DNA from 2 places in the Methylobacterium sp. 1030 genome. Region 1 is predicted to be linked to the other one. Evidence: predicted binding sites of a transcription regulator. Region 1 holds the regulator's gene; the other holds the start of a gene.
The links. The regulator PhoB, encoded in region 1, activates phosphate uptake and scavenging genes when phosphate is short. The targets are predictions, from matches to a motif close to TGTCATNNANCTGTCAT.

Region 1 (3,562 bases):
CGCGCGCCTCGTGATCAAGCCGCAGGCCTCGCGCTGAGCCCCCTTTCGAGGACACGACGATGAACGCCGCCTCCGCGATCCCCACGGTCGAGCTGAACCGCAACCGCGCCGAAGAGGGCGGCCCCGTGCGGATCGCCGTCAAGGACCTGAACTTCTACTACGGCAGCTTCCACGGGCTGAAGGACGTCAACCTCAACTTCCACGACCGGCAGGTGACGGCGCTGATCGGCCCCTCGGGCTGCGGCAAGTCCACCCTGCTGCGCTGCTTCAACCGGATCTACAGCCTCTACCCGGAGCAGCGCGCGGAGGGCGAGATCCTGCTCGACGGCGAGAACATCCTCAGCCCCTCCGTCGACCTGAACGAGCTGCGCTCGCGCATCGGCATGGTGTTCCAGAAGCCGACGCCGTTCCCGATGTCGATCTACGACAACGTGGCCTTCGGCCTGCGCCTCTACGAGAAGCTGCCGAAATCCGAGCTCGACGGCCGGATCGAGGAATCCCTGCGCAAGGCCGCCCTCTGGGACGAGGTGAAGGACAAGCTCCGGCAGCCCGGGACCGGCCTGTCGGGCGGCCAGCAGCAGCGCCTGTGCATCGCCCGGACGGTGGCGCAGAAGCCGGAGGTGATCCTGTTCGACGAGCCGACCTCGGCCCTCGACCCGATCTCGACCGGCCGCATCGAGGAGCTGATCGAGCAGCTGCGCGACGAGTTCACCATCGTGATCGTCACGCACAACATGCAGCAGGCGGCGCGCATCTCGCAGTTCACCGCCTTCATGTATCTGGGGCAGCTCGTCGAGTTCGGTCCGACCAACCGGATGTTCATGAACCCGACGGAACGCCGCACGCAGGACTACATCACCGGCCGCTTCGGCTAGTCTGCCGGGCCGCTCCGGTCCCGGGACCGCCGCTCGCGTCTCCGGCGCGCCGGCGGGTCCCGCAAGCCTCCCGGAGGGCCGTCCCCGGGACCCCATCGAAGGATCCGCCATGCCCGGCCATATCGTCACCTCCTACGACACCGACCTGGAGAACCTGCGTCGCTCGATCTCGGAGATGGGCGGCGTCGCCGAGAAGATGACCGCGGAGGCGACCGACGCCCTCGTGCGCCGGGACGACACGCTCGCCCAGGCGGTGATCCTCGCCGACAAGCGCCTCGACGCGCTGCAGCGGGACATCGAGGAGCGCGCCGTGCTGCTGATCGCCCGGCGCCAGCCCCTGGCGATCGACCTGCGCGAGACCATCTCGGCGATCCGCGTCTCCGGCGATCTGGAGCGGATCGGCGACCTCGCCAAGAACGTCGCCAAGCGCGTGGTGGCGATCTCCGACCAGGCGCCGGCCCAGAAGATCGTGCTCGGCGTGCGCCACATGAGCGACCTCGCCGAGGGTCAGCTCAAGGACGTGCTCGACGCCTACGGGAGCCGCGACGTCCAGGCGGCCCACGACGTCTGGGAGCGCGACGGCGAGATCGACGCCCTGTACAATTCCCTGTTCCGCGAGCTCCTGACCTACATGATGGAGGATCCGCGCAACATCTCGTTCTGCACGCATCTCCTGTTCTGCGCGAAGAACGTCGAGCGCATCGGCGACCACACCACCAACATCGCCGAGACGATCCACTACCTCGCCACGGGCGAGACGCTGGCGGGTGACCGGCCGAAGAACGACGCGTCGAACTACGCGACCGTGGACGGCGTGCAGGCGCCGTGAGGCGCCGACCCCGGCGCCTTCCTGTGGGCGCGGCCGGGGTCACTCTCCGTGCGGGTTGAGGCGGGGCGGCGCCTCCTGCACCATCCGGGGACCGCCCGCAGAACGAGTCTTCGAACGTGAGCATGCAAGTCCTGATCGTCGAGGACGAGGAGGCCCTGAGCACGCTGCTCCGCTACAACCTGGAGGCCGAGGGCTTCCTGGTGGATTCGGCGGCGCGCGGCGACGACGCCGAGCTGCTCCTGGCGGAGCGGATCCCGGACCTCGTCCTGCTCGACTGGATGCTGCCCGGCCTCTCGGGGATCGAGCTGTGCCGCCGGATCCGGGCGCGCCGGGAGACCGAGCGCCTGCCGGTGATTATGCTCACCGCCCGGGGCGAGGAGGGCGACCGCGTCCGCGGTCTCGGCACGGGCGCCGACGACTACATCGTCAAGCCGTTCTCGGTCCCGGAGCTGCTCGCCCGGATCCGCGCGCTCCTGCGCCGGGCCAAGCCCGCCCACGTCTCGGACCGGCTAGCGGCCGGCGACCTGGAACTCGACCGCACCGGCCACCGCGTCCGCCGCGGCGGCGAGGAGCTGCATCTGGGCCCCACGGAGTTCCGGCTCCTGGAATTCCTGATGCTGGCGCCGGGCCGGGTCTTCTCCCGCGAGCAGCTCCTCGACGGGGTGTGGGGCCACGACGTCTACATCGACGAGCGTACCGTCGACGTCCATGTCGGGCGGCTGCGCAAGGCGCTGAACGGCCCGCGCCAGACCGACCCGATCCGTACGGTCCGGGGCTCGGGCTACGCCTTCGACGAGACCTTCTCGCTGGAGGCCTGAGGCGGCCTCACTGGCCGTCCGGATAGGACTTCGCTCCGGCGCACCGTCATCGCGAGCGCAGCGAAGCGACCCAGGGCGGCGGGACGCCGATGCGCGCGGCGCTGCTGGGTTGCTTCGCTCCGCTCGCAAAGACGGTGGGACGGGCCCGCGAAGATCCGCGCGTCCCGGTCTCCAGGGATTCAGCGCGCCAGCGCCGCGCTCCGGCCCGAGGCGGCCGGCACCGCCTCCAGCGCCGCCAGGACCGTCCCCTCGGTGAGGATCTGCGGCAGCACCTGGGGCTCTCCCGTCCCGGTATAGAGCAGGTAGAGCGGGACGCCGCTGCGCCCGTGCTTCTCCAGGAGGCGGGTAATCTCGGGGTTCTGGTTGGTCCAGTCGCCCTTCATGTAGGTCACGCCGCGCTCGGCCATCGCGGCCCGCACGGCCTTGGTGTTGAGCGAGGTCGCCTCGTTGACCGCGCAGGTGATGCACCACGCGGCGGTCATGTCCACGAAGACGGGGCGGTGCGCGTCGACCAGGGCGTCGAGGCGCGCCTGCGTGAACGGCTCGATCCCGTCGGCGGCGGCCTGCGCGGCCGGCGCGGCGCGGTCCCGGGGCAGGGTGACGGCGAGGGCCCCGACGGCGATCAGCGCCAGCGCGGCGGCGGCCTGCGCGACCCGGCCGGCCCGCGGCGGGGCGGCGCGGCCGTGCTCCCAGGCCCAGGCGGCGAAGCCCACGAGGACGAGGCCGATCAGCGCCGCCAGCAGCCCGCGCGGGTCGACCTGCTGCGCCAGCACCCAGATCAGCCACGCCACGGTGGCGTAGACCGGGAAGGCCAGCACCTGCTTGAGGGTCTCCATCCAGGCGCCCGGCCGCGGCAGCGCCCGCAGGGCCGGCGGCCAGAGGGTCAGGAGCAGGAAGGGCAGGGCGAGGCCGAGGCCGAGGCTCGCGAAGACGGCGAGCGCCACGCCGGCGCTCTGGGTCAGCGCGAAGCCCACCGCCGAGCCCATGAACGGCGCCGTGCAGGGCGTCGCCACCAGGGTCGCGAGCACGCCGGTGAAGAA
Region 2 (3,562 bases), on a different contig from region 1:
TGATGGCGGTTCTGGACGTCGCTGAGGCTGTATTTCATCAATCGCAGAAAGTTCTCGTTCGCGTGAAGGACCGTTCCGTCCATCGAGAACTCGATGATCGCCAGCGAGCGGTCGAGCGCGTCGATCTTGGCCTGGGCTTCATTGAAAACAGTGCGATTGAACATGGTGCTGCTCGCGTTCCCCCGGTGTCGGGTATAGCGTCGCAGCGTTAATGAAATCCTTATTTCGGCATTCGTCCAGATTAAGGGTTGTCTGGCAGAGAGCGAATGCTTGAAGCGCCGCGCGCTCTGCGCGCCCGGGTCCGGATCGACGCCGTCGGCGAGATTGTATTCAAGTATAAATGCCGTCAGATCCGAAGCATGCTTGTAAATATTAGAACCAGCCGCGCATGCGAAAGTATACGATCGGTGCGACCGCGCTGATGAGGATCAGGCCGAGCGCGTAGGGATATCCGAGCGCCCAATCCAGCTCGGGCATGTGCTTGAAATTCATGCCGTAGATCGACGCGATCAGCGTCGGCGGGACGCCGACCACCGAGACGACGGTGAGGACCCGGAAGACGTTGTTCTGCTCGATCGTGATCAGGCCGAGCGCGGCGTCGAGCAGGAACTGCACGTTCTCGGCGAGCCGGGTCTCGAACTCGTCGAGGGATTCGATGTCCCGCTTGATCGTCTCGAAGCGCGCATCCTCCGGCAGGCCGAGGCTGTCGCAGGCCGCGGCGACGAACGGGATGATCCGTTCGAGCCCGAGCAGGCTCGACCGGATCTTGCCCAGAACCTTCCCGCGGTTGCTGATGCCGCGCAGGATCCGCCGCAGGGCGAGGTCGCGGCGCCGGGGCGGCGGCCTCTCCAGGCGCCGCCGCTCGGCGCCGCGGACGTCGAAGTCGAAGATGCGGGTCGAGAGCGTGTCGAGCTCGGAGCCCATATCCTCGAGGGCGTCGGCGAGGCTGTCGACCAGTTCCTCCAGCACGACGAGGAAGATCTCGCTCGGCGTCGTGCTGCCGTCGCCGTCGGCGATGCGCTTCGCGGACGCCTCGATGGCGCGCAGGTCGTGGAAGCGGATCGTGACGAGGTGATCCTTGGTCAGCAGGAAGCCCAGCGGCTTTAGCTGCGACGCGCTCTGCTCGAACGTGATCATCGGGGTCGAGAGTGAGAGGCCGCCCTTCACGCGGCGCAGGCGGCTCGACGTCTCGACCTCCGAGAGCGCCGCCCGCGACGGCACCCGCAGGCCGGTCGCGGCCTCGACCGCCGCAGCCTCTTCCGGCGTGGGGTCGTTCAGGTCGAGCCACACGGTGTCGCGCGCGATCGGGCCGCCGGGTCGCAGCGCCACCGGGCCTTCGGGTCCGTGCAGGCTCAGCATGAGAGCGCGTTATCCATGAGGGGGAACGGGGCCGCCAGCGCGTCATCGCACCGTCGCGCGGGGGTGCGACAGCCTTGACTCGGAACCCGCCCGCGCCTATCTCGCGGCCGTCTTTGGCACTCGCCGAGACAGAGTGCTAACAGTCGAGTTTGCGAGCGGTCCCGCCGGCCGCATCAACGCCAACTCAAGACCTGAAGCAAGAGGGCAGCTCATGAAGTTCCGTCCGCTGCACGACCGCGTGGTCGTCCGTCGCATCGAAGGCGAAGAGAAGACCAAGGGCGGCATCATCATCCCGGACACCGCCAAGGAGAAGCCGCAGGAGGGCGAGGTCGTCGCCGTCGGTCCCGGCGCCCGCGACGAGGCCGGCCGCGTCAACGCGCTCGACGTGAAGGCTGGCGACCGCGTCCTGTTCGGCAAGTGGTCCGGCACCGAGGTCAAGATCGACGGTCAGGACCTCCTGATCATGAAGGAATCCGACATCATGGGCGTCGTCGCCGCCTGATCGGGTCACCCGCCATCGCCCTTTGAGGCCGTCCCGGACTCGGGGTTCAACAACCAGCTAAGAGGCACACAATGGCAGCGAAAGACGTTCGTTTCTCCGCCGACGCCCGCGATAAGATGCTGCGCGGCGTCGACATCCTCGCCGACGCGGTGAAGGTGACGCTCGGCCCGAAGGGCCGCAACGTCGTGATCGAGAAGAGCTTCGGCGCCCCGCGCATCACCAAGGACGGTGTGACGGTCGCCAAGGAGATCGAGCTCGCCGACAAGTTCGAGAACATGGGCGCCCAGATGGTGCGCGAAGTGGCCTCGAAGACCAACGACATCGCGGGTGACGGCACCACCACCGCGACCGTGCTGGCCCAGGCCATCGTCCGCGAGGGCGCCAAGTACGTCGCCGCCGGCATCAACCCGATGGACCTGAAGCGCGGCATCGACCTCGCCACCCAGGCCGCCGTGAAGGACATCATCGCGCGCGCCAAGAAGGTCTCGACCTCCGACGAGGTCGCCCAGGTCGGCACGATCTCCGCCAACGGCGACAAAGAGATCGGCGAGATGATCGCCCACGCCATGCAGAAGGTGGGCAACGAGGGCGTGATCACGGTCGAGGAGGCCAAGACGGCCGAGACCGAGCTCGACGTCGTCGAGGGCATGCAGTTCGACCGCGGCTACCTCTCCCCGTACTTCATCACGAACGCGGAGAAGATGGTCGCCGAGCTCGAGGACCCCTACATCCTCATCCACGAGAAGAAGCTCTCGTCGCTCCAGGCCATGCTGCCGGTGCTCGAGGCGGTTGTTCAGACCGGCAAGCCGCTCCTGATCATCGCCGAGGACATCGAGGGCGAGGCTCTGGCCACCCTCGTCGTCAACAAGCTCCGCGGCGGCCTCAAGGTCGCGGCCGTCAAGGCGCCGGGCTTCGGTGACCGCCGGAAGGCGATGCTCGAGGACATCGCGATCCTGACCAAGGGCCAGATGATCGCCGAGGACCTCGGCATCAAGCTCGAGAACGTGACGCTCCCCATGCTCGGCCGCGCCAAGCGCGTGCGCATCGAGAAGGAGAACACCACGATCATCGACGGCGTCGGCGAGAAGTCCGACATCGAGGGCCGCATCTCGCAGATCAAGGCGCAGATCGAGGAGACCACCTCGGACTACGACCGCGAGAAGCTCCAGGAGCGCCTGGCCAAGCTCGCGGGCGGCGTCGCGGTGATCCGCGTCGGCGGCGCGACCGAGGTCGAGGTGAAGGAGAAGAAGGACCGCGTCGACGACGCCCTCAACGCCACCCGCGCGGCGGTCGAGGAAGGCATCGTCCCGGGCGGCGGCACCGCGCTGCTGCGCGCCAAGAAGGCGGTCGCCGAGCTGAAGTCCGAGATCCCGGACGTGCAGGCCGGCATCAAGATCGTCCTGAAGGCGCTCGAGGCCCCGCTCCGCCAGATCGCCCAGAACGCGGGCGTGGAAGGCTCGATCGTGGTCGGCAAGATCACCGACAACACCTCCTCGGAGACCTTCGGCTTCAACGCCCAGACCGAAGAGTACGTCGACATGATCCAGGCCGGCATCGTCGACCCGGCCAAGGTGGTGCGCACCGCCCTGCAGGACGCGGCCTCGGTCGCCGGTCTGCTGGTGACCACCGAGGCGATGGTCGCCGACGCGCCGAAGAAGGACAGCCCCGCTCCGGCCATGCCGGGCGGCGGCATGGGCGGCA

Region 2: a site for PhoB is predicted at 1,400-1,416, ahead of ABIC30_RS05240 (CorA family divalent cation transporter). Genes of this name have one in related genera too.

The regions. Positions count from the first base shown of each region.
Region 1 covers NZ_JBEPKM010000016.1:60,611-64,172, forward strand. The annotation lists gene pstA (phosphate ABC transporter permease PstA) at 1-37, shown strand, start outside; gene pstB (phosphate ABC transporter ATP-binding protein PstB) at 60-875, shown strand; gene phoU (phosphate signaling complex protein PhoU) at 985-1,704, shown strand; gene phoB (phosphate regulon transcriptional regulator PhoB) at 1,827-2,522, shown strand; gene ABIC30_RS22450 (protein-disulfide reductase DsbD family protein) at 2,702-3,562, opposite strand, start outside.
Region 2 covers NZ_JBEPKM010000003.1:151,949-155,510, forward strand. The annotation lists gene ABIC30_RS05235 (methyl-accepting chemotaxis protein) at 1-164, opposite strand, end outside; gene ABIC30_RS05240 (CorA family divalent cation transporter) at 373-1,359, opposite strand; gene groES (co-chaperone GroES) at 1,571-1,861, shown strand; gene groL (chaperonin GroEL) at 1,933-3,562, shown strand, end outside.